4 regions of the Rhodococcus sp. 24CO genome follow, and region 4 is predicted to be linked to each of the others. Evidence: riboswitches for the same ligand, from Rfam matches in the RefSeq annotation. Region 4 holds a riboswitch; each other region holds the start of a gene.
What was found. A riboswitch is a leader RNA that binds a small molecule or an ion and turns the genes downstream of it on or off. The one in region 4 is predicted to bind S-adenosylmethionine.
Positions count from the first base shown of each region.

Region 1: linked by a shared signal. The riboswitch ahead of V2B23_RS26120 (LLM class flavin-dependent oxidoreductase) and the one ahead of V2B23_RS20430 (amino acid ABC transporter permease) in region 4 are both predicted to bind S-adenosylmethionine.
Region 2: linked by a shared signal. The riboswitch ahead of V2B23_RS15435 (aminotransferase class V-fold PLP-dependent enzyme) and the one ahead of V2B23_RS20430 (amino acid ABC transporter permease) in region 4 are both predicted to bind S-adenosylmethionine.
Region 3: linked by a shared signal. The riboswitch ahead of V2B23_RS19920 (bifunctional o-acetylhomoserine/o-acetylserine sulfhydrylase) and the one ahead of V2B23_RS20430 (amino acid ABC transporter permease) in region 4 are both predicted to bind S-adenosylmethionine.

Region 1 is NZ_JAZFNF010000012.1:8,270-15,465, forward strand. Features, by position in the region: gene V2B23_RS26105 (dicarboxylate/amino acid:cation symporter) at 1-1,219, opposite strand, end outside; gene V2B23_RS26110 (phosphodiesterase) at 1,539-2,456, shown strand; gene V2B23_RS26115 (stealth family protein) at 2,463-3,878, opposite strand; SAM riboswitch class IV at 4,291-4,404, shown strand; gene V2B23_RS26120 (LLM class flavin-dependent oxidoreductase) at 4,494-5,720, shown strand; gene V2B23_RS26125 (NtaA/DmoA family FMN-dependent monooxygenase) at 5,740-7,107, shown strand; gene V2B23_RS26130 (hypothetical protein) at 7,188-7,196, shown strand, end outside.
Region 2 is NZ_JAZFNF010000005.1:537,372-544,567, reverse strand. Features, by position in the region: gene V2B23_RS15445 (Pls/PosA family non-ribosomal peptide synthetase) at 1-812, opposite strand, end outside; gene V2B23_RS15440 (BCCT family transporter) at 907-2,760, opposite strand; SAM riboswitch class IV at 3,303-3,417, shown strand; gene V2B23_RS15435 (aminotransferase class V-fold PLP-dependent enzyme) at 3,472-4,794, shown strand; gene V2B23_RS15430 (hypothetical protein) at 4,925-5,539, shown strand; gene V2B23_RS15425 (PaaX family transcriptional regulator C-terminal domain-containing protein) at 5,518-6,396, opposite strand; gene V2B23_RS15420 (alpha/beta hydrolase family protein) at 6,546-7,196, shown strand, end outside.
Region 3 is NZ_JAZFNF010000007.1:449,464-456,659, reverse strand. Features, by position in the region: gene V2B23_RS19930 (RCC1 domain-containing protein) at 1-771, shown strand, start outside; gene metX (homoserine O-acetyltransferase MetX) at 776-1,915, opposite strand; gene V2B23_RS19920 (bifunctional o-acetylhomoserine/o-acetylserine sulfhydrylase) at 1,912-3,207, opposite strand; SAM riboswitch class IV at 3,351-3,495, opposite strand; gene V2B23_RS19915 (NADP-dependent isocitrate dehydrogenase) at 3,802-5,025, shown strand; gene V2B23_RS19910 (MFS transporter) at 5,239-6,378, shown strand; gene V2B23_RS19905 (exodeoxyribonuclease III) at 6,404-7,196, shown strand, end outside.
Region 4 is NZ_JAZFNF010000008.1:48,759-55,954, reverse strand. Features, by position in the region: gene V2B23_RS20450 (GNAT family N-acetyltransferase) at 34-567, opposite strand; gene V2B23_RS20445 (FAD-dependent oxidoreductase) at 600-1,709, opposite strand; gene V2B23_RS20440 (ABC transporter substrate-binding protein) at 1,720-2,691, opposite strand; gene V2B23_RS20435 (amino acid ABC transporter ATP-binding protein) at 2,754-3,539, opposite strand; gene V2B23_RS20430 (amino acid ABC transporter permease) at 3,536-4,510, opposite strand; SAM riboswitch class I at 4,723-4,818, opposite strand; gene V2B23_RS20425 (sulfite exporter TauE/SafE family protein) at 5,020-5,787, shown strand; gene V2B23_RS20420 (HAD-IIA family hydrolase) at 5,825-6,637, shown strand; gene V2B23_RS20415 (alternate-type signal peptide domain-containing protein) at 6,923-7,196, shown strand, end outside.

The sequences.
Region 1 (7,196 bases), on a different contig from region 4:
GTTCGACGGCAAGCAGCAGGCCGACGCCGGCGAGAGGCAGTCCGAGTGTCGAGAGTGTCAGGGTGAGCATGACTGTTGCACCGGTGGTTCCAGCGGTGGCGGCCGAACCGATCACCGACACGACAACGATCAAGAGGTAGTCGGTGAAGTTGAGCGGAACGTCGTAGAAGCCGGCAACAAAGATGGCTGCGATTGCGGGATAGATTGCGGCGCAACCGTCCATCTTCGTGGTGGCACCCAGCGGCACGGCAAACGACGCGTACTCGCGCGGTACGCCGAGATTACGTTCGGTGACGCGTTCGGTCAGCGGAAGTGTGCCGATCGACGAGCGGGAAACGAAACCGAGTTGAGTGGCAGGCCAGACGCCGGAGAAGAAGTTCCGAACCGAGAGGCCGTGTGCAGCAATGAGAGCCGGGTAGACGACAAAGAACACGATGGCCAGCCCGATGTAGATCGCTGCGGTGAAGACGCCGAGCGATCCGATGGCGTCCCAGCCGTAGGTTGCGACGGCGGTGGCGATCAGGCCGGCGGTGCCGATCGGCGCGAGGCGAATGATCCACCACAGCACCTTCTGGATGATTGCCAGGAGCGAAGCGTTGAACTCGAGGAACTTCTCTGCCTTGGCGCCGACCTTGAGCGCCGCGATTCCGATGGCAGCCGCGATGACAAGCAGTTGCAGAACATTGAAGCTCAGTGAGGTTGTCGCGACGCCTTCGGTGACTGACGTCTTGGCGCCCAGGCCGAGGAAGTTGTTCGGCACCAGGCCGGTGATGAACGCCCACCACGATCCGGAGCTCTTCGGCTCCTTGGCAGCTTCGACGGCGACGTCGGTGCGTGAACCGGGGTCGGTGATCAGGCCGACGACGATGCCGATGATGACCGCGATGAATGCCGTGATCGCGAACCACAACAGTGTCTGGACAGCCAATCGAGCAGCATTGGCAACCTGACGCAGGTTTGCGATGGAACTGACGATGGCGGTGAACACCAGTGGAATGACCGCGACCGTCAGCAGTTTGACGTAGCTGCTGCCGATGGTCTGGACAGTTCCGACGAGCCAGTTCACGTTGCCGTCGGCGGCATCAGGCATGGCGCGGGCAACCAGACCGAGAATGACACCGATAACCAGGCCGGCAACAATCTGTGGTCCGAATGACGTTGCCCACGAGGGGAACCGGGTCTTTGATTCCGGCACGCCGGTAGAGGTGGAGCTGGGCATGACAATGCCTTTCAAAAAATTGAAGAGAGCGAAACGCGGCACGCCATGAAGAAGTTCAGGCGGGGTTTCGTGAAAATGTTTCCTGGTACGCGTCTATCAGGCCGAGCGCGGACACATTGCGCTCGCCTGCAGGCGAAGGTCGACGTAGCGTCGAGAGGTCAGGAACAACACTGCGAAGACTCTACTCGTAGCTTCAACTACCGATGATTCCGGGCGGTTCACGGGTGTGCGTCAACGAGTGCTGAGGACTCGATGACTAGTGTCGAGGTTCGGTAGGTGCACCGGTACCTGCGCGTCGGCTAGCGGAAGCGAGAGACCGATGAGCGTTCGACATGCCGAATATCCACGTCCGAAGCATTTCCTGGTGCATATAAGTGATACGCATCTCGTCGACGATGGCGACCTGTACGGTGCCGTCGACGCGGCGGCTCGACTGCGGCAGATTCTTGCCGGCGTCGAGGCTTCCGGTGCGCGTCCGCGGGCTTTGGTGTTCACCGGTGATCTCACCGACAAAGGGGAGTCGTCCGCGTACGAGACGCTGAAGTCGATCGTGGAACCGGTGGCCGGCAGACTTGGTGCCGAGGTCATCTGGGTGATGGGAAACCACGATGATCGGGAACACTTCCGGACGCGATTGTTGAACGAGTCACCGTCGACCCAGTCGGTCGATCGGGTCTACGACATCGACGGACTTCGTGTCATCACGCTCGACTCCACTGTTCCCGGCCACCACTACGGATCGATCAGCGACGCCCAGTTGGATTGGCTGCAAACGCAATTAGCGACGCCAGCGCCCGACGGAACGATTCTCGCCCTTCATCACCCGCCGATTCCCTGTATCCAGGATCTGGCTGTGCTGGTCGAACTACGAGATCAGCCCCGCTTGGCCGAAGTGCTCCGGGGAAGTGACGTGCGGGCAATTCTCGCGGGCCACCTGCATTACTCGACGACGGCGACGTTCGCGGGAATTCCCGTGTCGGTGGCATCGTCGGCCTGCTACACCCAGGACCTCAACGTAGCGGTCGGCGGACAGCGTGGCCGAGACAGCGCACAAGGCTGCAATCTCGTCCACGTGTACGACGACACGATCGTTCATTCGGTAGTGCCGATCGAGCGCGACGACGTTGTCTGCGACGACACGGTGGGTGAGGCCGTCAGCGCCCGCGACGGCGCGGTGCGGCTGGCGGACGCAGGCATTCGCATCGGTGAGCGCAACGATAGTGTGGTTGCGCAGTAAGGTGCGTCAGGCCTCCCACGGCGCTTTGACGGGGTAGTAGTTCTCGAGGAATTCGGTGACCTTGCGGGTACGTAGTTCGAGATCGATTTCCGGTTCACTGCCGTCATTGAGGCAGAAGAAATCCATCGAACGGTCTTTGAGTAGTGAATTCATCTGTCGCAAACCGGCTTTGACAGTCGTGTCGACGTATTTGACCGTAGCCGACTTCTGTACGACGGAGCGGCCACTCATCAGAGCGTAGTAGTGGTACAGCGAATTGGTGACTGAAATGTTGGTGCTCGCTCGGAAAGTACTCGCAGCGGTGGCCGCAAAATCGTCCGCGAATTCGCGTTCCATTTCCGCCATGACGCTTTTGCGCAGCGGGGTGGCGGCATGCTCGAGGTGTCGGGTTGTCATCAATCCGAATCGCTCTTGTAGGAGACGTCGATTGACCCGAGCCGCATTCTCGAATCCGCTGCGATCGTCATCGTTGTGCCCCAGACCTATTCGCGTATCCGCCTCTATGAACATGCTGATTCCACCGGGCGAGAAGAACATGTCGGGGCCGACAGATCTGCCGAAGAACATGTCGTCGTTCGAGTAGAGGAAATGCTCGGAGAGTCCGGGTATGTGATGCAGTTGGCATTCGACGGCCTGTGAGTTGTGAGTGGGCAGCACAGACGGGTCGGCAAAGAACTTTTCGCTGGGCATGAAAGTGACGCGAGGATCGTCGGCCAGCCATGCCGGACGATCGGAATCGGTGGCGACAAAGATTCTTCGGATCCACGGCGCATACATGTGCACGGACCGTAGTGCGTACTTCAATTCGTCGATTTGACGGAATCGTGCCGCGGATTCGTCGCCTTCGCCGACAATGTAGTTCTGCATCCGAAGTGCGCGTTGCGCCTGAAATTCCTCGGAAGAACCGTCGACCCAGGAAAAGACGAGGTCGATGTCGAAATTGATGTCCGATGCATGGGCGGCAAACATATTCTCGATCGTGGGCCAGATACGGCCGAAACGCTCCACCGTTCCACGGACTGCTTCTTCCGGGCGCACCGTCCGCCGGGTCAGTGAATTTTCGATGGGCAGAACAATCTCTGTGTCGGACATCGACCACAGTTCGATCTGAAGACCGATATTTGCGCCGTAGTTCAGGCCACTCGCCAGATGAACGCGCGGCCGAAACAGTCGAAAGATGCGGGCTTTTGGTGTGGTGGACAGTGCGCCGTCGGCTATCAAGAGCGCGGGACTCTTCTTCGCGTCGAGAGTCTTCGAATAGAAGGGTGTGTTCTGGCATCCGTCGATCAGCGCGCGGCGCAATTTCTTTCGGTTGGCCCAATTCACCGCGATAACTGCTCGTTCGTCGTTGCCGCGTACGAGGAGGTATTCGACACCGGCCGCGTCGAGAATATCGCGGATGAACAGCAGGTCTTCGATCATCGCTTCGAGCGGGGTTGTCGTGACGATCGGGAGGGCAAACCGATTTTTGAACCGCACAGTTTCCGGGCGGTCCTCCAATCGAGCGCGCACGGAGGACGAGACGGGTTTCACTGCGTCGGTGGTGTCCTGCTCCGGGGGTACGAAGTAGATGTCGTGCGGAGCGGGAGATTGTGTGATGACGTGCCTTTCGATGACCGGACGCACAGAGGCGGTGTCGTGCCAGTCTAGTCGGGAATTGGATCGATTCGGGTTGACCGGGATTTTGCGCATACTCGGTACCGCCACGCGAATTCGAATCCTCGAGAGTGAAAAGGATCAGGTGTCGGTTGTGGCAGGTGATGCGTGGTTTCTGCTGGTGTGTGGAAAGTCGCGTTCATAGTGATTGGGCGCTGTAGCGGCTACCGTCACGGCAGGTGCAGAGTTCCAGCGACAAGGACCGGCTAGCTGGACGGCAACCCTTCATGCCGATGGGGTGCCCCGGGATCACACCTGGCGACACGCGTGGTGTGTGTCGCAAGCGGCAGTTGCGGCACTACCCGTCAGTGAAAGATGGCTGACGGTTCTGCGGCCGGCACTGTGCGCTCCCGAGTAGTCCTCGAACAGGAGTAGAAGCCGATGACCTCCCCCCTTCCCATCCACCTCGCCGTAGCGCTTGACGGCGCCGGCTGGCACCCGGCGGCCTGGCGAGAACCCCATTCGCGTCCGAGCGAGCTGTTCACGGCGTCGTACTGGACCGATCTCGTGACTACAGCCGAACGCGGTCTGCTCGACTTCGTGAGTATCGAGGACAGTCTTTCCGTACCGGGTAACCCATTCGAGCCAGTCGGTGACGCAGTCGATCGTGTGCGCGCTCGACTGGACGCACATCTCGTGGCAGCCAGGCTGGCACCGGTGACGCGCAATATCGGGTTGATTCCGACGATCACCACGACGCATACCGAGCCGTTTCATGTCTCCAAAGCTGTTGCAACACTCGACTACACGTCGCGAGGCCGCGGCGGGTTGCAGGTGAAAGTCTCAGCGTCCGAAGCGGAGGCCTCGCATTTCGGCCGGCGCGATATCCCAGCTTTGACCGAAGATGACCGGGCGTTGCTGGTTTCAGGCAACCTTCCCGATTTCGTACGGGATCTGTTCGAAGAGTCGGCTGAGGCCGTCGATGTGGTTCGGCGCCTCTGGGACAGTTGGGAGAATGACGCCGAGATTCGTGATGTGGAGCGGCGCCGGTTCATCGATCGAGACAAGTTGCATTACATCGACTTCGAGGGCAAGTACCTATCCGTGCGTGGACCGTCGGTCACTCCGCGGCCGCCGCAGGGGCAGCCAGTTGTCGCAGCTTTGGCGCACCAGCGCGTTCCGTACGAGCTGGCTGCTCGAACAGCCGATCTGGTGTTTGTGACTCCTCTCGACGATGGACAGGTGCCCTCGATCCTCGCCGAGGTGCGGGCGGCGCAGGAACGGGTTGAGCGCTCGGGTGAACCGCTCCGGGTTTACGGCGACATTGTTGTGTTCTTCGATGCGGCAGGGGAATCGGGTCGAGAACGACTCGACCGCCTGGACAGTGCGTCGGGTACCCAGTACCGCTCCGATGCATTGATCTTCACCGGCACGCCGGCTGAACTGGCCGATCAACTTCTCCGGTGGCAGCAGTTGGGGATCGACGGCTTCCGTTTGCGACCCGGTGTTGCCGTGGACGATCTTGACGCGATTGTGAATGAGCTGGTACCAGAACTGCAGCAACGCAACGTATTCCGTACCGCGTATCCAGGTACGAATCTCCGCGGACTTCTCGGATTGCCGATCGACGTCCCCAACCGCTACGCCGCCGGCACTCCGGCCGCCTGAACAGACGAGGAATACTTTCATGAGTTCTCAGCAGCGTAAGCAGGTCATCTTGGGCGCCTATCTGGGCGGCGTCAACCACCACACGGCGTGGTGGGATCCGCAGGCGGGCAGTCAGATCGAATTCGACTCTTTCGAGCACACTGCTAAAACCGCCGAGCGCGGAAAATTCGACTTCTTCTTCCTGGCCGAAGGACTGGCGCTGCGCGAACGCGCGGGGCAGATCTTCGATCAAGACATCATCGGCCGGCCGGATACATTCACGGTGCTCGCGTCATTGGCAGCAGTAACCGAACACCTCGGATTAGCCGGCACCATCAACTCGACATTCAACGAGCCGTACGAGTTGGCCAGACAGTTCGCGACACTCGATCAACTGTCCGGTGGCCGCGCGGCCTGGAACGTCGTGACGTCGTTCGATGCCTTCACCGGGCAGAACTTCCGTCGCGGCGGTTATCTCGATCGCGCGCAGCGGTACGAACGCGCCGAGGAAACCGTCGCACTCGTGCGTGAAATCTGGGATTCGTGGCGCAGTGACGACATCGTCGCTGACAAGGATTCCGGCCGTTTCCTCGCACGAGCAGAGGCTGGTGAATTCGCTTTCCACGGATCACAATTCGATGTGAACGGTCGGTTCACTGTTCCGCGCAGCCCGCAGGGGCGACCGGTCATTCTCCAAGCTGGTGTCTCGCCGCAAGGGCGGGATTTTGCGGCCGGCAACGCGGACGCGATCTTTTCGCCGTACGGGCAGCTGCCTGAGGCGTCGGACTTCTATCGGGACATCAAGGCCCGTGCTGTTGCAGCCGGGCGTGATCCGGGTGACATCAAGATTCTGCCGTCGGCGAGCTTTGTGCTCGGCACGTCCGAGGCCGACGCTATCGAGAAGTATCGCGATATTCGCGACCAGCAAGTAACTGGTCAGACGGCGTTGATCCTGCTCGAGCAGATCTGGAATCTCGATCTTTCGGGTTACGATCCGGAGGGACCGCTACCTGATATCGCGCCGGATCCCGAAGCGCCCCCGATCATCCAAGGACGGGCATTCATCCATCAGGACCGATTCGAGACCGTCGCGAAGTTGCGCGCCGTGGCCGAGAACAAGAAGCTGAATCTGCGTGGGGTCGTGATCGACCAGTTCGAGCGCGGGCCGATAGTCGGTACTGCGCAGCAGATTGCTGAAAAGATCGATTCGTTTGTGCAGAACGACGGTTCGGATGGATTCATCCTCGGTTCGCACCTCGTACCAACAGGATTGGACGAGTTTGTCGACGAGGTAGTACCGCTGCTGCAGGATCGTGGTGTTCTGCGCGCCGAATACGAAGGAACGACGCTACGCGACAATCTTGGTCTGGCAATTCCGGCCGATCGTGGTCTTGTGGCGCCGCGATAGCGCGGGCGAGTAGCGCGCGGGGATCGGGGTACCCCGAAAACGTCGGCACCTAACGTCGGCAGTCATGGAGGAGGAAGACCATGCGTGTG
Region 2 (7,196 bases), on a different contig from region 4:
GCCAGTGTCGGAACGGTGGAGACGATGCTGACGTCGCGGGAGACCAGCCACGGCCCGAGGTCCATGCCGCTGCGCACGAGTGATCGCGGTGCGGGAACCAAACATGCGCCATGACGCCACGCGAGCCACATTTCCTCACACGACGCGTCGAAGGCGACGGACAGTCCCGCGAGAACACGGTCACCGGGCCCGATCGGCTCGTCCTGAAGGAACATGCGGGCCTCGGCGTCGACAAACGCCGCGGCATTGAGGTGGGTGACGGCGACGCCCTTGGGTGTTCCGGTGGATCCGGAGGTGAAGATGATCCAGGCGTCGTCTTCTGGCAGGGGATCGCGGACGGGTGGGTGCTGCAGCCGTTTCGGTGCGGTGCCAGGCCCGATGCCGTCGCCGGTGATGATCGCGGCTACCTGAGCTTCACCGAAAACGAGTTCGGCGCGTTCTTCCGGATCATCGGCGTCTACGGGTACGTAGGCGGCACCGGCCGCGAGGATTGACAGGATTGCCACGTACAGCGAACGCGAACCGGACGGCATCCGGATGCCGACGCGATCACCCGCGCCGACTCCGGCGTCGGCGAGCCAGCGCGCGCCCTGTTCGATTTCGCCCAGCAGTTCCGCGTACGACAGCGTCGTGTCACCGTCGTCGATGGCAGGTGCTTCGGGGTTTGCCTGCGCGGATGCCCGCACGATGTCGATGAGGGTGCGCGGCGCAGGTGCCTGCGTCGAACGGAGGAATACGGACGGAATCCCCAAAGACGATTCCGTTTCCGCGTGCGGCTGGAGTGGCAAACCCGTTGATCCTGTTCTGCTCATGAATCTCAGTCGTGCGACCTGTCGAGTTGTTATCTCATGACAAGTTTGCGAGTTGGTGAACAGTTCTGCCTAATGCAACATGCCGACGCAACGGTTATTCCGAGTTCGTGACGCTCTGCAGGTGTCCCTCGGCCGAATCGGCGAACTCCGGAGTGTCGAATACTTCGCCGCCCAACGGGTCGACGGCCCGAGAATCTGTGGAGATGTCGACGACGCCGGTATCCGGGTTGATGTTGACCGCGTGCTGCGGGACTTCGTGGACTGCGACGAACATGTGGGTATCACTCGGATCAGTGGTGATGCCTGATTGCGACGGCGTCAGCCCGGCGAAGCTCGACGAGATGTTCAGGTCGCGCAATCGTTTGGTCGCCGGTTGTGGCACGTCGACCGAGCTGTTCGTAGTCGAGATCCGCAAGTACCGGGGAGCCGCGGCAACCTCGTATCGGAACGCTTTGAGCATCGACAGGCACGCCAGCACCATGATGATCGAGAACGGAACGGCCGTCGCGATAGCCACGGTTTGCAGGGCGGTCAGTGATCCGCTGCCACCGACCAGGAGCAGAACAGCCGCGGCGGCGCCGGACAGGAAAGTCCAGTAGACCCGGGTGATCTTGGATGTCTCCAGATTGCCGCCCGTCGCGAGAATGTCGATGACGATCGAACCCGAGTCGGCCGACGTCACGAAGAAGAACACGATGACAACGATCGCGAGAACACTCGAGATCGTTCCGAGCGGAAGACCGTCGAGAAGCGTGAACAGCGACGTGTTGGTGTCGACGGCGCCGGACCCGTCGAGCATGGTGCCCTCGTTGCGCTGACGCAGAATGCCGGAGTTACCGAAGATCGTGAACCACAACGAACCGACCAGCGTCGGGGCCAGCAGCACACCGAAGACGAATTCGCGGATGGTGCGACCACGTGAGATGCGTGCGATGAACATGCCGACAAACGGTGCCCAGCTCATCCACCAACCCCAGTAGAAGATGGTCCATGTGCCCTGCCAGCCGTCTTCCGCAAACGGGGAGGTGCGCAGCATCAGTTCCGGAAGGGCCTGAACGTAGCCGCCGAGGTTCTGTACCCAGGACTGCAGCAGGAACAACGTGGGGCCGAGGATCAGGACGAACAGGGCCAGCGCTGCAGCGAGCATCATGTTGATGTTGGAGAGCCACTTCAGGCCCTTGGTGACACCGGAGACCACGGAGAAGGTGGCCATACCCGTCACGATGACGATGATGGCGATGACCAGCCAGTTGTCGGTTTCCACCCAGCCGAGGTAGTCGAGGCCGGCGGTAATCTGCTGAACACCGAATCCGAGCGAGGTGGCGACGCCGAACAGGGTGCCGACGATCGCGACGACGTCGATGGCGTGCCCGATCTTGCCCTCGATGCGGGCGCGTCCGAGTAGGGGTTCGAGGAGCCAGCGGATCGAGAGCGGGCGACCCTTGCGGTAGGTCATGTACGCCAGTCCGAGACCGACAACAACGTAGATGGCCCACGCGTGCAGGCCCCAATGGAACATCGTCAGTTCCATGGCCTGATTTGCGGCCGCGTCGGTGGATCCTGCTACCCGGCCCGCGACCGGCGGGTCCACGTAGTGCGAAAGTGGTTCTGCCACTCCGTAAAACACCAGACCGATGCCCATGCCAGCACTGAACAGCATGGCAAACCACGACATCATGCCGAACTCGGGTTGTTCGTCGTCGCGGCCGAGCCTGATGTTGCCGATCCGGCTGATCGCGCAGTAGAGCGCAAAGACCACAAATCCGGTGGCGGACAGGATGTACCACCAGCCGACACCATCGGTGATGGCGTTGTTGAGGCTCTGGAAGGCGTCGGACGCAGTCCCGGAGTAGATCACGGCAAAGGCGATCAGCCCGAAGATCACTATCGATGCCGGGACGAATACGGGTTTCCGTAGTCCCTTCCACGCGTTTTTGACCGCAGTCATCTCGCTCCTTCACACAGTTCAGCGTGCCTATCGCACTCCGGCGACATCGTCGACGCGTTCAGCCCTCGTATGGCGGCCACAGGTCGCGTAGGTGGGCATGTGCTCGCACCATCGCAGTAAAGACCGGGCTATCGCTTTGCAATTCAACGTAGCTGCGCAGTTCTGTCGACTCAAATGAATGAAAGGTGGTGCAGTGTTGACGAATATGCCGGCTCTATTCGGCTATTCACCTGTATTTTGTTGCTGTTAAATGATTTTCGCAATCTCAGGTTCGAAATTTGTTCGAATCTCTCTGGAATTCAAGGAACGAAGGATCTTCGTGAGCTTCGGAACGAATCGAATTTGTCAAACTCGGCGAATGATTTTGTAGGTCACCGCTTATGGCCCGCGGATGCCGCTCTCGACGATAGCGGTGCCACGGAAGTCGAAACGTTGCCGTGATGGTGGTCACCACGAGGAGACGTCGGGCGATTTGTCGGTATCGAGAGCGCGCTCCGCGCTGGGGTTGACAAGCCGGTGGAGTCCTGTCATTCTCGTTTGCAGGTCACGAGTACCAGTGTTCAGCCCCGGCTTGCTGGTCGGCAACCCTCCTCCGCGGTGGGGTGCTCCGGGTGACGACCCGGCTGTATCCGAAAACGGATTCGGCAAGCGCGGACTCTTCCGGGGACATCACCCGAACGAATGAGTCCTTGAACGTGAGGATTGTCTTCGATGACTGCTGTTCTGAGTGCCGATACCTGCACCGCTCCCATCGCCAAGGTTTCCGGCGCCGACCTGCAGGTTCCCCTCGTCCAGGGTGGCGAGTGTTCCTATGCGAACTTCGACTACGCAGCGAGCGCGCCGGCGTTGGCCCAGGTCACCGACCGCATTGCGGAACTGCTTCCCACGTACGCCAGCGTCCACCGTGGTGCCGGATACGCCTCGCGGATCTCCACACTCACCTACGAGAACGCTCGCGAATCGGTTGCCCGCTTCGTGAACTGCGCCGACGATCAGGTTGTCGTCTTCACCCGCAACACGACGGACTCGCTCAATCTTCTCGCTCAGTCCGTGCCCGGCAGCACTGTCGTTCTCGACGTCGAGCATCACGCAAACCTGTTGCCCTGGAACGATGCTCGCATCGTCACGGCCGCTGATACCGTCGAAGAAACCATCGAGCGCCTGATCGCAGAACTGTGCACCAAGCCCGCCGCACTCCTCGCCATCACGGGAGCGTCCAACGTGACCGGCGAGATCCTGCCGATCGCACGCCTCGCGGACATTGCACATCGTTGTGGTGCACGCATCCTCGTCGACGCTGCGCAGTTGGCTCCCCACCGTCGTATCGACCTGCAGGACTGCGGAGTCGACTACCTCGCATTCTCCGGACACAAGCTGTACGCACCGTTCGGTGCCGGCGTCCTCGTCGGTCGCCGCGACTGGCTCGACGAGGCCAAGCCGTACCTCGCCGGTGGTGGCGCTGTCCGTGAGGTGACGCTGGAATCCACCGAGTGGGCCTGCGCTCCCGCCCGTCACGAGGCCGGTTCGCCCAACGTCCTCGGTGCTGCTGCAATCGCCGCTGCCTGCGACGCCCTGACCGCTCTCGACTTCGATGCCATCTCGGAGCACGAGAAGGCGCTCACCGCTCAGCTGACCGACGGACTGGCCGCCGTCGCCGGCGTCAACTTGCTCCGGTTGTGGGCCGATGCTCCCGACGCCGTCGGAATCGTCACCTTCACCGTCGACGGCTACGAAGCCGGCGAGGTTGCCGCATTCCTCTCGGCAGAACATGGCATCGGCGTCCGCGACGGACGCTTCTGCGCACACCCGTTGCTCTCACGTCTCGGCCTGTCCGGCGGTGCCGTTCGCGCCAGCCTCGGATTGGGCAGCAGCTCCGACGACGTCACCCGCCTGATCAACGCCGTGAGCATCCTGGTTTCGAATCAGCGTGATTGGAACTACGAAAAGACCGCCGGTGCATGGAATCCTGTGCCCGAGACCCGCACTTTCCTTGGTGGCACCGCCGGCGACGCCGGCGCAGCCGAATGCGTCTGAGCTCACATCCGGATGCAGTGATTGAAATAGGCAACTAACATGGCAGACATGACAACTGCGGCGTTTGGAATGTGTACGAGCTGACGATCGTCTCGCGCTCACCCCTCCCTCCATACTTTCGGAGATACACATGTCTTCTATCGCATCTCATTCCCTGCACGTAGCTGTTGAACTGACCGGATTCGGCCACCATCCCGCTGCCGAAGGAGCTCCCGGCAACCTGCCGCTCATCGGCGCGGATTACTGGGTCGATCTCACCGAAGGTGACACCCTTCTCGATCTGACGGCCTTCCCCGTCAATGTCATTCGGATCCGTGCCACCGACCTGCGCGACGCCCAAGCTCAGCGCGCCCAGATTCGTGCGGCGATTGCCGAGGACGGCCGTGATCCTGACTCTGTTGCCGTGTTGGTCGATCTCGAAATCCTGATCGCTCCGGAAGCGCGGGCTGCGCGTAAAGAGTTGGCGCAGTTGGACAGTGCGCTGAACGTCCCGCGTATCCCGGCGTCGCTGCACTACGTAGGAACACCGTCCGGTCTCGGCAGTTTGATCGCCGATATTCGGGCTGCCGACGTTGCAGACGGTGTGACGTTGCTTCCGTTGTCGTTGCCTCGCACTCTCGAACATCTTGTCGGCGAAACCATTCCGTGGCTGCAGTCGCGGGGATTGGTGACTCCGGCCACAGCTGTCGACGAGGTTCTCGGGCGCTTCGGATTGCCGCAGCGTCAGCGCACGCTCGCGTCCTGATCGCCGATTGCATCTGCGTAGAGGTGGAATAGCGACGGCAGTTGGTCGGCGCCATCCACCTGTGCCAGAAGCGCCCAGCACTGCGCAGTGATCGACCGCGCCCGCTTGCCAATCCAGTTGGTGGGCAGTAATTCCGGTGGTAGGAGCGGATCGGGTTCCATCGCTCGCGTGAATTCCGCCGCGAGTTCGATTGTCATCGTTACGGCGTCAGTGGCAGTGAAGGCTGAAGTGTGCCGCAGTTTGTGCAGGCGCGCGGTCGCCACGTTCAGTAGCTGATCGTATCCGGCTGCGATCTCGTCCAGTGGCCACAGTTGTGCGGCAATCTTCGAGGGGTCTGCGAGGGTGCCCACTTTCAGATCGCGAGTAGTCAGCGAAGACAGATATTGTTCGACGTCGAGTTGGGCGGCGGCATCGAGAACATAGGGTTCCCACGCGTGTGGCGAGACGTACAGGCCGCCCTGCACGAGGGCCCCGCCGAGATAGGTCACCCTGGTGCGCAGTGCATCTCGCGCTTTCCGTGACGACTCCGGAATTGCGAATCCCACCACATGCCAGCGCCCGTCCCATGGCGTCGTGGTGCCTCGATCTTGTTGATAGGCGAGTCGAACGAATTCGACGTCGGGGCCCATCTCCCGCACAGTCTTCGCGGTTGCTCGCAGCGTGGCTTGTCGTCCGCGCCCATCTTGCGTGAACTTTCCCTCGGCGACCAACCGCTTGATGCACAGTCGGATCTGCTGGTCCGTCATGTCGAGGGCGTCGGCGGTGGCATAAAGAGTGGGCCCGTCGACGGTTCCGTCCGCACGCAGAAGTCCTTCGATCAGAATCCGCGTGGGTACATCGACATGCGTGTCGGTCATCGCTCGGCCCCTTCATTCCTTCTCTGCATCTTCGCCCATCACTGTACTATCAAACACAAAACGGTCGTTTGAATTTCGTACGTTAGGGCGAGAAGATGGCAATGCAATCGGTGAGGGAGAGAAAAGGCAACACGCGTTTACGCAGGTGGGTGATCACTTCCCTGGCGGTAGTCGTCGTACTGATCGTCGGCCTGGTGGCATGGACGCTGTACCAGCACACCTACGACATCCGTGAGGAAAAAGTGACGATCACCGGGGGATCGGTGCCGCTTCAGGGAGTCCTGGCGCTTCCCGATCACGGTGACGGTCCTTTCGGGCTCGTGGTTTTTGTCCACGGAGACGGGCCGATCGATGCAACGCACGAGACCTTCTACCGGCCGATCTGGGAGTCGTTTGCAACGGCCGGGTACGCGTCACTCTCCTGGAATAAGCCGGGAGTAGGCGGGGCGCCGGGAAATTGGCTCGATCAGAGCATGGACGATCGGGCCGCGGAGACAGAAGCGGCAATCGAATGGGCACGGGGACGCTCGGATATCGATCCGTCTCGAATCGGTCTGTGGGGTGCAAGCCAGGCAGGCTGGGTGATGCCCAAGGTAGTAAATCTTGATCCGGACGTCGCGTTTGTCATTGCCGTGGGTCCCGCGGTCAACTGGCTCGAGCAAGGTGAATTCAACACCCTGGCAGAGCTTTCCGAGCGGAATGCGTCGGCCGACGAGTTCGAGAAAGCGCGAGCGGACCGAGCGAGGAACCTGGAACAGTTGGCCAGGGATAGCTCGTTCGACGATCTCGTGGCGTCCGGC
Region 3 (7,196 bases), on a different contig from region 4:
CATCATTCGGTGGCACTGACCACCGATGGCCACATCGCCGCGTGGGGACACAGCGCGTGGGGAGAGCGCGACGGCGTTCCGACCGGTGGCGGCTTCACCGCGATCGCTGCGGGTGAGGATCACGCGGTGGCGCTGACGGCCGACGGGCACATTGCCGCGTGGGGAAGCTCCGAATTCGGGCAACAAGACGATCTCCCGGCACGTGGTGGGTTCACCAGGATTGCTGCCGGTACCTACCACGGGCTGGCGTTGACTCCCGAAGGAACGATCGTCGACTGGGGCAGCAAGGAGTACGGGCAGCGGACCGATATTCCGACCGAGGGTGGCTTCACCGCAATCGCCGCCGGTAACTTCCATTCCGTGGCGCTCACTACCGACGGTCACATCACCATGTGGGGCGGTAGTGCGGAAGGGCAGCGTGACGGGCTACCGACCGAGGGTGGGTTCATCGCGGTCGCCGCTGGCGAGGACCATTCCCTCGCGTTGACCGCCGACGGTCACATCGTGATCTGGGGCAGCAACGAGTACGGGCAGCGCACCGGTACCCCGACCGGCGGCGGTTTCACCGCGATCGCGGGCGGCTTCCGGCACTCGGTGGCGCTGTCTGCCGACGGCACGGTCACGGCCTGGGGCAACAACGAGAACGGGCAACTGGGCGGTGCCCCGACCGGAGACGGATATACCGCCGTCGCGGCCGGGGCCTACCACTCGATAGCCCTCGGCGGGCAGACGGCGTCGACCGGATCGCTCGGAAGTCTGACCGGAAGCTGAATGCTCAGCGCGTCGTGCGCGCCAATTCCATTGTGCGGCGCAACAGTTTTGCTACGGCGTCGGCTTCGGTGAGGAAGCCGTCGTGCCCGTCCTTGGAATTGAGGATTTCGAGACCGGTGCACGTCGGGATTCCGGCGGCGATCTCTTCCTGCAGGCGCAGCGGGTAGAGGCGATCGGAATCGACTCCGCCAACGACGACCGGCACGGTAATGGACGCCAAAGCCGCTGCGACACCACCGCGTCCGCGGCCGATGTCGTGACGGTTCATCGCCTCGGTCAACAACACGTAGGTGCTGGGATCGAAACGCGACACGAGCTTGTCGGCCTGATGTTCCAGATAGCTCTGAACCGCGTATCGCCCGCCGTTCCAGGGGTTTTCATGTCCCTGGGCGGTGTTTTCGAAACGTGTGTCGAGTTCCGATTCCGCGCGGTAGGTGAGGTGCGCGATGCGCCTCGCGATACCGAGTCCGGCCCGGGGCGTACGCCCGGTTCCGTGGTAATTGCCGCCCTGCCAATCGGGGTCGGACATGATGGCGGCGATTTGTGTTGTCTGGGTACCGATTTGATCGGCTGTCGCGCGTGAACCCGTAGCCAGTACCAATGCGGAGTTCAGATTCTCGGGGTACGACACAGCCCATTCGAGGGTGCGCATTCCGCCCATGGAACCGCCGACTACCGAAGCCAGTCGATCGATGCCGAGCAGGTCGATCAGCTTCTTCTCGGCTGCGACCTGATCCCGAATGGAGATGCCGGGAAACCGGCTACCCCACGGTTTGCCGTCCTCGGCAAGGGAACTCGGACCGGTGGTGCCGCGACAACCGCCCAGAACATTGGTGGCGATGACACACCATTCGCCTGTGTCGACAGGTTCGCCCGGGCCAACCATTCCGTTCCACCAACCGGGTGACGGCTGATTCTCGGACGACGGACCGGTGACGTGTGAGTCGCCGGTCAATGCATGTTCCACGAGCACGACGTTGTCGCGGTTCGGGGACAGTTCGCCCCACCGTTGAACCGCAAGCGATACCGACGGCAGCACCGCGCCGTTCTCGAGTTGCAGCGAGCCGATGTCGACGGTTCCGACTCGGCCGTCCGGGGGCGGCAGGACATCCGCGACCGGTGTCTGAGCCTCGTTGACGGTCAAGACGCTGCCGCCGCGGTGAGGCCGGTTTCGAGATCGGCGAGGATGTCGGCGATGCCTTCGATTCCGACGGCGAGGCGGACGAGACCGGGGGTGACGCCGGCGGCGAGTTGTTCCTCGGGGGTGAGTTGGGCGTGAGTGGTGGAGGCGGGGTGGATGACGAGGGAGCGGACGTCACCGATGTTGGCGACGTGGCTGTGCAGCGTCAGGGCGTTGACGAACTTCTTGCCGGCGTCGACGCCGCCGGGTAGTTCGAACGTGACGATGGCGCCGGTTCCCTTGGGGGTCAGCTGCTTTCCGCGTTCGTACCACGGCGAGGAGGGGAGTCCGGCGTAGGAGACGGACGCGACGGCCTGGTGGCCTTCGAGGAATTCGGCCACCTGCTGAGCGTTGGAGACATGGCGCTCGATGCGCAGGCTCAACGTTTCGATGCCCTGGGCGATGAGGAACGCGTTGAACGGTGCGACGGCGGAGCCGAGGTCGCGCAGCAGTTGTACACGCGCCTTGAGAACGTAGGCGGGTGCGCCGAGGTCGGCGAAGGTGACGCCGTGGTAGCTCGGGTCGGGGGTGGTGAAGTTGGTGTGCCGGCCTTGCGTCCAGTCGAAAGTACCGCCGTCGACGATGACGCCGGCGATAGCCGTGCCGTGTCCGCCGAGGTATTTGGTGGCGGAGTGCAGGACGATGTCGGCGCCGTGTTCGAGGGGGCGAAGCAAGTAGGGCGTCGCGACGGTGTTGTCGACGATCAGGGGGAGGCCGTTCTCATGAGCCACCGCTGAGATCCCGGGGATGTCGAGGATGTGGTTCTTGGGATTTGCGATCGTTTCGCCGAAAAATGCCTTGGTGTTCGGGCGGATGGCTTCGCGCCAGTGGTCGAGGTTGTCGGGATCCTCGACGAACGTGACTTCGATGCCGAGCTTGCGAAGCGTGTAGTGCAGGAGGTTGTAGGTGCCGCCGTACAGGTAGGGGCTGGCAACGATATGGTCTCCGGCCTCTGCGAGGTTGAGGATTGCGAGGGTTTCGGCAGCCTGACCCGAGGACAGGAGGAGTGCCGCGACACCACCTTCGAGTGCAGCGATGCGCTGCTCGACGGCGTCCTGCGTCGGGTTCATGATGCGCGTGTAGATGTTGCCCGGCTCAGCCAGACCGAACAACGCGGCGGCGTGGTCGGTGCTGTCGAAGACGTAGCTGGTGGTCTGGTAGATCGGCAGTGCGCGCGCGTTGGTGGCGGTGTCTGCGGTTTGTCCGGCGTGGACCTGCTTGGTCTCGAAGGACCAGTTAGCTGAGATGTCGGTCATGATTTGTGTACTCCAGTGGTCTGACGGATAGCTGTCGGACGGGGGCGAATGATCGCCGCCCCGTGCTGGGGTCTATCTACAAGTGCGACACATACTGAAAAACCTCCGTGGGGCTCGGCCCGGTCTGGGGTCCGTCCCTGTCGGACCCGCGCTTGTCGCCTGGAAATCCGGTGAAACTGCAATTGCGCAGTTTCGCCTCGAGGCGACCTGGTCATCACCCGGGGCACCCCACCGCGGTTGGAGGGTTGCCGTCCAGCGAGCCGGGGCTTGACGCTGGTACTCATGACCGAGCTGAATTCTACCGGGAGTGAAGCCGAAGGATGACGCGGGTCGAAGTGTGCGGTGTCACCAGTCGCCATTCGACGTGAGGGTGCCCGCTAGCAGGCAAAAGTTACCGACGAGTAGTGACTTGGAGGAGGGGCTGCCGGTTGCGGCTCCCAGGGTTAGCAGTACGCTTGTCTTGTTTGGGACTCATCTCCCGGGATCAGTCCACACAGTCTAGGTTTGATAATCGAACCGTTCGCGGACTCACTCACAAAGTGTGACCGCAACCGTGTAACCAGGGGAAACTTCCTAGGAGGACGCGAAGCACCCATGTCCAAAATAAAGGTTGAGGGCACCGTCGTCGAACTCGACGGCGACGAGATGACACGCATTATCTGGCAGTTCATCAAAGACAAGTTGATCCACCCGTACCTCGATGTGAACCTCGAGTACTACGACCTCGGTATCGAATACCGCGACGAGACGGATGACCAGGTCACCATCGACGCCGCACACGCGATCCAGAAGCACGGCGTGGGCGTCAAGTGCGCCACCATCACGCCGGACGAGGCTCGTGTCGAGGAATTCGGTCTCAAGAAGATGTGGCGTTCCCCGAACGGAACGATCCGCAACATTCTCGGCGGCACGATCTTCCGCGCACCGATCATCATCTCGAACGTTCCGCGACTCGTCCCGGGCTGGACCAAGCCGATCATCATCGGCCGTCACGCATTCGGTGACCAGTACCGCGCCACAGACTTCAAGGTCCCCGGCCCCGGCAAGGTGATGATCACCTACACGCCTGAGGACGGAAGCGCACCGATCGAGCACGAACTGGTCAACTTCCCCGAGAATGGCGGCATCGTCCAGGGGCAGTACAACTTCAACGATTCCATCCGTGACTTCGCTCGTGCGTCGCTCACCTATGGTCTGCAGCAGAACTACCCGGTGTATCTGTCCACCAAGAACACCATTCTCAAGGCGTACGACGGTGCCTTCAAGGACATCTTCCAGCACGTCTACGAGACCGAGTTCAAGGCTGAGTTCGATGCCGCTGGTCTGACCTACGAACACCGCCTCATCGACGACATGGTCGCTTCCGCACTCAAGTGGGAGGGCGGCTACGTCTGGGCATGCAAGAACTACGACGGCGACGTCCAGTCCGACACAGTGGCTCAGGGCTTCGGCTCGCTCGGCCTCATGACGTCGGTTCTGCTGACACCGGACGGAAAGACCTGTGAGGCAGAGGCTGCTCACGGCACCGTCACGCGTCACTACCGTCAGCACCAGCAGGGCAAGCCCACCTCGACCAACCCGATCGCGTCCATCTTCGCGTGGACCCGTGGGCTCGAGCACCGCGGCAAGCTCGACAACACCCCTGAGGTCATCGGCTTCGCGCAGCAGCTCGAAGACGTTGTCATCAAGACCGTCGAAAGCGGCCAGATGACCAAGGACCTCTCGATGCTGGTCGGCGGCGACCAGGGTTACCTGACCACCGAAGAATTCCTCGGTGCGCTCGATGTGAACCTGCAGAAGTCGATGGCAGCCAAGTAGTAAGTTCCACAGCTGCACTTTCCAGATGGGACGCCCGGACTCCGGGCGTCCCATCTGTGTCTGCTCTGTGTCTGCAGTCTCACGTGAGCGAACTCACCCGCTCTCACTTGGAAGTTCAACCAAGGGTGCGACCACAATTGACCAGTGACTTCGTCTACCCTCTCCCGCCCTGATGCCCCGACATCCGGGGCTCGGTCTGCCAGGGGTCCGGCGATGCTCGCGTTGGCACTCGGCGGATTCGGAATCGGCACCACCGAGTTCGTGGCAATGGGTCTCCTGCCGGAGATGGCAACCGGGTTGGGGGTGTCCGAGCCCACCGCCGGTCATGTCATTTCCGCGTATGCGCTCGGTGTTGTGGTCGGCGCGCCGCTCATCGCGGCGCTGACTGCTCGGATCCCGCGACGCACATTGCTGATCGCGCTCATGATCGCGTTCACGGTGGGCAATGCCGCGTCGGTGTTCGCGCCGTCGTACACCACGCTGATGCTCGCCCGGTTTGTCGCCGGGTTGCCGCACGGTGCCTACTTCGGTGTTGCCGCCCTCGTTGCGGCGCACCTGGCTGAACCGGGTAAACGTGCCAAAGCCGTTGCCATGGTGATGATGGGTCTCTCCGTCGCCAACGTCGTCGGTGTGCCGGCTGCCGCATGGCTCGGGCAGACCTTGGGATGGCGGAGTGCATTCGCATTGGTCGCAGTCATCGGTGTCGTCACTGTGGCGTCGCTGCTCGTCTGGATCCCGCGCCTCGACGCTATGCCGATCACCAACCCGATCACCGAACTCAAGGCTCTTGGCCGGATCCAGGTGTGGATGACTCTGATCGTCGGCATGGTCGGATTCGGCGGCATGTTTGCCGTGTACACGTACATCAGCACGACGTTGACCGACGTCTCCGGGCTGGGTGCGTCGTTTGTTCCGCTGGCGCTCATGCTCTACGGGCTGGGCATGGTGGCCGGCAACTTCGTCGGTGGCTACCTCGCTGACCGGGCGCTCATGAAGGGCCTGTTCGTATCGATGGCGTCGCTGGCGATCATTCTCGCGGTCTTTGTTCTCGCCGTTCGCAATCCGTACACGGCGTTGCTCTTCGTCTTTCTCATCGGGCTGGCTGGTGCGTCCATGGTTCCGGGGCTTCAGACCCGGTTGATGGACGTTGCCGAGGACGCCCAGACCTTGGCAGCATCGCTCAACCACGCCGCCCTCAACATCGCGAACGCATTCGGCGCCTGGATCGGTGGGGTAGTGATCGCCGCAGGTTTCGGTTACACCGCGCCAGCGGCCGTCGGTTCTCTTCTTGCGCTCGCCGGCGTCGGTGTCCTGGCGGTTGCAGTGATCCTGCAGCGTAGAGCCGCGAACTGAGAACACGTCGGCTCCATCGGCTACGGTGCTTGCCGTGCCACAAACAGCTGACTCTCATATTCTCGCGCCTCACACGATCACATCGGTGAACGTCAACGGCATTCGTGCCGCAGCCCGCAAGGGAATGACCGAATGGCTCGAGAAGACCGACGCGGATTTCATCTGTCTTCAGGAAACCCGAGCATCCGACAAGCAGTTGCACGAGACTCTCGAACCCGCTCTGTCGAACGGCTGGTTCCTCGTTTCGGCCGAGCCGTCGGCGAAGGGCCGCAACGGCGTGGCAGTCCTGTCCCGGATCGAAGCCGACGCCGTCCGCATCGGTTTCGGTGACGACGAATTTCAGGACGCCGGACGCTACATCGAAGCGGATTTTGCCGACCTCACGGTGGCAAGTCTCTACCTGCCGACAGGGGAAGCCCTGACCCCGAAGCAAGAGGCGAAAGAACGGTTCATGAGTTCGTTCGCGGCTCACCTCGCGGTCACCGCCGCAGCGGCCGAGACGGCCGGGCGACACGTTGTGGTCAGTGGTGACTGGAATATCGCGCACAACGAAGCCGACTTGAAGAACTGGAAGGGCAACAAGAAGTCCTCGGGCTTCCTGCCCAGCGAGCGTGAGTGGATGGACGTTCTGTTTGCAGACGAGTCCCAGTGGGTCGACGTGTTCCGGGCACTGCATCCGGGCGTCGAGGGACCGTACTCGTGGTGGTCGTACCGCGGTAAGGCGTTCGACAACGACTCCGGCTGGCGCATCGACTACCAGGTGGCAACCCGAGCATTTGCCGAGCGCGCCAAGGCCGGGTTGATCGAACGTGCGGAAT
Region 4 (7,196 bases):
GGCTACGCCACATTTTCGGGAACCGCGCCGCGCTCATGCCGATACCCGCCGGTCGTAGTCATGCCGTACCCGTAGCTTCTTCTCGAATGGGTGAATTCCCACGTCGAGCGGTGACAGCGCGGTGTCGTACAGCGGCGCGTAGCCACATGACAGGTAGAGCGCGACCGCTTCGGGTTGGCGTGGACCGGTTGTGAGATAGACCCGGTTGTATCCCCGAGCTGCGATCTCGGACTCCAACTCCCGGACAACGATCTTTCCGAGGCCACGCTGACGAAAAGCAGCCGACGTCCAGATTCTTTTCAGTTCGGCTGTTGTGGAATCGAATTGACGAAACGCGCCACCGGCGATGGCTTGATCACCGAGCGTGAGAACCAGCAACGCTCCGTGCGGCGGTGCAAACTCCTCGGCCGGATAGGTTGTGAGATCTTCGAACACCTCGTCACGCGTACCGCCGTATCGCGAACTGTATTCCACCGCCAATTCCGCGATGAGCGGAGCTGCCAGCGGATCGTTCTGCGACACCGACCGCACCTCTACGCCGCCGATTCCCGCAATCTCGACACTCATGTGACCTTCCTTTCGGTTTCCTTGCGCCGCATTCACCGCACCCCTAGCTGGAATTGCTGCGGCGACAGAGTATTTCCTTCCACCAGATCGGCCACCAGCTCACCCAACGCCGGCCCGAATTTGAATCCGTGTCCGGAGAAACCTGCGGCGACGGTGATCGCACCGACCCTGTCGATCACAAAATTGCTGTCAGGTGTGCTGGTGTACAGGCAGGTCAGGGACTCGACCTGGGTTGAATCGACACCCGGCAACCACGCTTCGGCATAGTCGACCAGACGCTGTTCGCCGGCGATGTCGGGCGTGTAGCTACGAGTCTGCGGAGTCACCTCCGGCCCCGTCGCATGCTCGCCGATCTTGATGCCGTCTTCGGAACCGAGTCCGTAGATCCCGGCTGTGTCCAGCTCTGCACCGGGATGATGAACAAAGCTCGGCCACTCCGTTCCAGGATCGAGGGGCGCAAAATGTGCCGGTTGTTCCTGCGTCGTACGCAAAGTCGGCAACACGACCTGTGCGCCGAGTTCGCTTCGCTCGATCAATTCCGCGGTCCACGCGCCGGCGGCAATCACTACGTGCCGCGCTCGCAGCGTCCCGTCGTCCGTGATCACGTCGACGCCGTACGACGCCTCGGCAACTGCCTGGACCCGCGTGTTGTGGCGGACGTCAGCGCCCTCGAACCGTGAACCCGCTTCGAGTGCAACGACGGCGCGGTCCGCGTGCAGCCTGCCCGCATCGCGGTGATGCAGGACGGTTGTATCGAATCGCAGCCCCGGCCAGCGGGCCGACGCTTCGGCTGGAGTGAGGATCTCGCCCTTGATACCCGCTTCGACAAGCACCCGCGACTTGGTCAGGACGGCAACGGGCAGCCCATGGTCGACGGCGCCCGTCAGTTCCAGAAACCCGATGTCCGTTGTTGTTTCCAACTCCTGCCACAGCGGAAGGGCCGACGCTGCCAGCGCGGTGTACAGGTGATTGTCGTATGCCTGCCGGTAGATACGTGACGTGCCATGGGACGCACCGTGCTTGTGCCCCGGCGTGAACTGCTCGAGCTGCACGACGCTGTGCCCGCGCGCCGCGAGCCGCCACGCGGCAGAGGACCCGACAAGCCCTCCGCCGATGACGATCGCATCGAAGATCTCACTCATTTGCGGATGCTCACTTGGTCTTCGGAAGGCCGGGCGGGTTGATCAGCGACGTGTCGACGGCTTCACCGGTGATGTTCCAGCGCTCGAGAATCTGCTGGTACGTGCCGTTCTCGATGGTGTGGTTGATGGCGTCGTTGATTGCCTTGATCAGGCCGTTGTCCTTCTTCACCAGCACGGCGATCTGTCCTTGCAGGGTGTCGCCCGCACCGGAGAATTCCCCGACCACCTCGGTTTCACCCGACTGCTTGGCATGGAACTGCGACGACGGGTTCGGTCCGAAGTAAGCATCGATGCGACCGGACTGCAGCGGGAGGTAGTAGTCAGTGGTGTTCTGATAGTAGGAGATATCGGTAGGTGCCAGACCGGCCGCGACGTTCTGCTCGTTCCACTTGACCAGCAGCGCTTCCTGATTGGTCCCGGAACCCACCGCGATCTTCAGACCCGCAATGTCCTTGGGTTCCGTGATGGAGACCCCGGCACCCTTTTTGGCCTCGAACGCGAGGGTATCGAGGCGGTAGGTGGCAAAGTCGTACTTCTCCTTACGTTCCTCTGTGACAGTCACATTGGAGAGGAACGCGTCGGCTTCACCAGAGTCGATCCGGACGAAGTTCTGTGCCCAGTCAGCCGTCTGCAGGTCTACCTTCAACCCGAGTACATCGCCGATCAGGTAGGCGAAGTCGGTCTCCGATCCGATGAGAGTTTTGTCATCGTCAGCGTAGAAGCGAAGCGGCGGAGCAGATCCGGCGCTACCGGTCACTCGCAGGGTGCCGCTGTCGCGGATGTCCGCAGGCACCTCGGCAGCGATGGAATCGACTTTCGCGGTGGTGATGCGATTCTGCTCTGCGGTGAGGTTGTAACCCGCGGCTGCAGTGACCTGGCTGCCGTCGGACTCCGCGTCCGCACTGCTGCATCCAGCGCTGAGCAGTCCGACAGTGGCGAGAGCCGAGATCAGAAACGTGGCGCGGCGGGATCGAGAGAACATCAGTGTGTGCCTTTCGGGGAAGTGTCTGTGTGGTGACGGCGTCATAACCGTCGACCGTGTCGTCAGAGGACGCGGGAGAGAAAAGCTTTGGTTCGTTCGTGGACGGGATTGTCGATCACCTGCGAGGGCGGGCCCTGTTCGACGATGACGCCGCCGTCCATGAAGACTGCGGTGTCCGCTACCTCGCGGGCGAAGCCGACTTCGTGCGTGACGATGATCAACGTGGCACCGTCACGAGCGAGTTGGGCAAGAACTTCGAGAACTTCACCAACCAGTTCCGGGTCCAGTGCCGACGTCGGTTCGTCGAAGAGAATCACCGCCGGCCGCAGTGCCAAGGCTCGAGCAATGGCAACTCGCTGCTGTTGGCCACCGGAGAGTTGACGTGGATACTGATCGGCTTTGTCTCCCACACCGACTCGTTCGAGTAAGATCCGCGCCTCTCGGTACACGTCTTCGCGATCACGCTTCTGCGCCGACAGCGGGGCTTCCACTACATTTTCGAGAGCGGTGAGATGGGGAAACAGGTTGAAGTTCTGGAACACGAAACCGATGTGCGAGCGTTGCTTCAGGATTTCGCGATCGCGCAGTTCGTGTAGCCGATTTCCCTTGCGCCGGTATCCGATCAGTTCCCCGTCGATCCGCACTGTTCCCCGGTCGACCTTCTCCAGGTGATTCAGGGTGCGCAGCAGAGTGGATTTTCCCGAACCCGACGGCCCGAGAATGACGGTCACCTCGCCCTTGCGGACCAGGAGATCCACGCCGGCAAGCACTTCCAGTGAACCGAACGACTTGTGGATGCCCCGCGCCTCGACGGCGTAGACGTTGTCTTCGATCAATTCCGCGGTCATCGGGTCGCACCCCTCGGAATGTCGAGACGCGCATCACGAATCTCGTTGAATTTGTTGCGCGCCTTCTGCAGAGGCGTCAACGGAAGTGCTCGCGCCGAGCCGCGAGCGTAATGACGTTCGACGTAGTACTGGCCGATCGAGAGCAGCGTCGTGAGGATGATGTACCAGAGTGTTGCAACCATCAGGAGCGGCACCACTCGTCCGTTGCGCCCGAAGATGACCTGTACTTGGTAGAACAGTTCGGCGATTGCCATCGTCGAGACGATAGACGTCCCCTTGAACAACCCGATCACTTCGTTCGCGGCATTGGGAAGAATCGCCCGCATCGCCTGCGGCAGAATGATCTTGAAGAACTGGCGTCGGCGAGGAATCCCGAGCGAATGAGCAGCTTCGATCTGCCCGTGATCCACCGAGATTATGCCGGAGCGGATGATCTCCGCGGAGTACGCAGCCTGATGCAGCGCTAAACCGATGACAGCTGCGGTGAATCCGCCGATGACTCCGCTGGTCTGAAACGTGAAGAATTCCGGCCCGAACGGTATTCCGAGAGAGAGCGTTTGGTAGAGATAGGTGATGTTGAACCAGAAGAGCAACTGCACGATCAGTGGAATCGAGCGGAACGCCCAGATATAAGTCCAGGCGATCACCTGCAGAACCGGATTATTCGACAGTCGACCAAGCGCCAGCACGACTCCGAGTCCGAACCCGAGGATCGTTCCCCACAAGGTCAGTTTGATCGTCACCCACAATGCGGCAAGCACCGACTTCGCGGTGAAGTACTGCGCGAACGTCGGCCAGTCCCAGCCGGGATTCACCACAAGACCATGAATGAACTGGGCCAGCAGGATCAGTACTATCGCACTGACCACCCATTGGAACGGATGCCAGGTGCGGGCAACAACAAGTTCCGAGTCGGAAAGCTGAGGCTCGGCTACCGACTTCTCGGGGCGGACCTCGGTGGGCGCGCTCACGGCGCGCTGCCTGACGGAGTGGACATCACAAAATAGACCTTTCGGAATATGGGATTGCTGCGCGACGAATTTCCAGTGCAGAGAATTTCGGTCAGCGACAGTGACACGATGCGGTACGACGCAGGTCGATGTGACGTCGACGGTGCGGTGCGTACGCGTTCGAACCGGCGCACGAAGCAATACCGGCGCAGCGAGTGATACCCATGTGATGCCTTCCATCGGTCCTGGCAGAAAGCACCCGCTCCCGATTACTCGGGGGGTTGCTGCGACGTCGATGAGCCAGGTCTCTCGGTCGCTCGAGATGGTGAGCAAAGAGTAGACGCAGAATCCCCGGTCGTCAAATGTTGTATTTCCCTGCGAGACAAGGGAAATAGGGAACTATGCATGTTGAAATCAGGCTGATCGCAAGCCTCCCGAAAGCGGCGAAGGCAGTGTTGAATAGATGAGCCGCATCCGGCGCCCGCGAGCCACCGCTCACCCCCGAATCGCCCTGCAGTACCGTCTGCGGAGTGAGCGGACTGGACGCATTTTTTATTCTCGTGGCAGGTATCGGTGCCGGGGCGATCAACGCCGTGGTGGGCAGTGGAACTCTGATCACGTTCCCCACGCTCGTGGCTTTCGGCATGCCTCCGGTCACCGCGACGATGTCCAATGCCGTCGGCCTGGTCGCCGGGGGTGTTTCCGGCACCTGGGGTTACCGACGCGAATTGTCGGGGCAGTGGGACCGGCTTCGGTGGCAGATTCCGGCGTCGCTCGCCGGGGCGCTGCTCGGCTCGTGGTTGCTGATGCACCTACCCGAGAAGTTGTTCGAGACCATAGTTCCGGTATTGCTGATCCTGGCGCTCGCTCTCGTCCTCCTCCAACCACGGATCCAGGCGTGGGCGAAGAAGCGCTCGACCGAAGAGACAACGTTGTCGACCACACGGTTGATGCTCCTGACTGCGGGCACATTTGCCGTCGGTATCTACGGCGGCTATTTCACCGCCGCACAGGGCATCCTCCTGATCGGTGTGATGGGTGCCATCCTTCCCGAAACCCTGCAGCGCATGAACGGCGCGAAGAACCTGCTCTCACTACTCGTCAACATCGTCGCCGCGGTGATGTACATCAGCTTGGCCTTCGACCAGATCAATTGGGCAGCAGCCGGTTTGATCGCTGTCGGCTCGCTCGGCGGCGGTGTACTCGGAGCCCGCTACGGGCGACGCCTGTCTCCCACTGCGCTGCGGTACACGATTGTCGTCGTCGGCCTGATCGGACTGTGGCGTCTACTCGCTTGACCGCCCACGCCGGACGCCGTTCCCACATACTTGAAGCATGACCAAAACCGCGAATGAAACCCAGTGGACCTACCTCATGGACATGGACGGGGTCCTTGTTCACGAAGAACACTTGATACCGGGAGCGGATACGTTCCTCGCCGAACTTGCAGCGAACAACATCCCGTACATGGTGCTGACCAACAACTCGATCAGAACGCCACGAGACTTACGGGCACGTCTACTCAACTCCGGTCTCGACATCCCGGAGAAGTCCATCTGGACGTCAGCGCTGGCGACCGCCACCTTCCTCGCAAATCAACGACCGGGAGGCAGCGCGTACGTGGTCGGCGAATCCGGCCTGACCACGGCGCTGCACGACATCGGATACGTCCTGACGGACAGCGATCCCGATTACGTCGTCCTGGGAGAAACCCGCACCTACTCGTTCGAGGCCATCACCACCGCCATCAGATTGGTCGAGCGAGGCTCGCGGTTCATTGCCACCAATCCCGACGCCACCGGGCCCTCACGGGAGGGTTCGTTGCCTGCCACCGGTTCGGTTGCCGCCTTGATCACCAAAGCCACGGGACGCGACCCGTACTACGTCGGCAAGCCGAATGCCCTCATGATGCGATCCGCACTGCGGTCCATCGGCGCTCATTCAGCCAACACCCTGATGATCGGCGACCGGATGGACACCGACATCGTGTGTGGCCTGGAGGCCGGCTTGCAGACCATCCTCGTCATGACCGGGATCTCGACACCGGCGTCCGTGGAGCTGTACCCATATCGCCCGACCATTGTTCTGGAATCCGTCGCCGCCCTTGTCGGAAATACGACGGATCCTTTTCGTAGCACTAAACAATGACAATTCGGACATATCGCCCTCAATAGAACAAGTAATTAACCAGCCGAATTAATAATGCAAAACAAAGGAAACGGCAAACCTTTGTCGACTTGGACAAACGGGAGGTTTCTTCAACGTTGAACTAACAAACCGGTGACTAGTGCCTGGTAGGCAGCTTTTCCCAGTTCAAACCAAAAATTTCAATTTGGGCGAAATATTCTTTTCAAAACAGGTAACGAATCGTTTGCCATGGCTGATACTCATTTCTGAACGACCCAATTCGGACTCCCCAGAAATGAGCTCTCCATGAAGAAACAGACAAAGGGTGCAATTGCGGCAGCGGCCGCGGTTGCACTACTCCTCGGCGGTGCAGGTTCACTCGCAATGTGGAGTGACAGTGAAGTTGTCGGCGGCGGCGCTATAACAGCGGGCACGTTGCAGCTCGCTCCTTGCGCCCCAGTGGCCGGGACCGGGTGGCAGTCCACGTTCCCCACCGTGAAGCCGATTGCGGATATCACCGCATGGCGAATTGTGCCGACCGAAGTGCTCACCTTCGATTGCACAACTTCTATCACTGCAG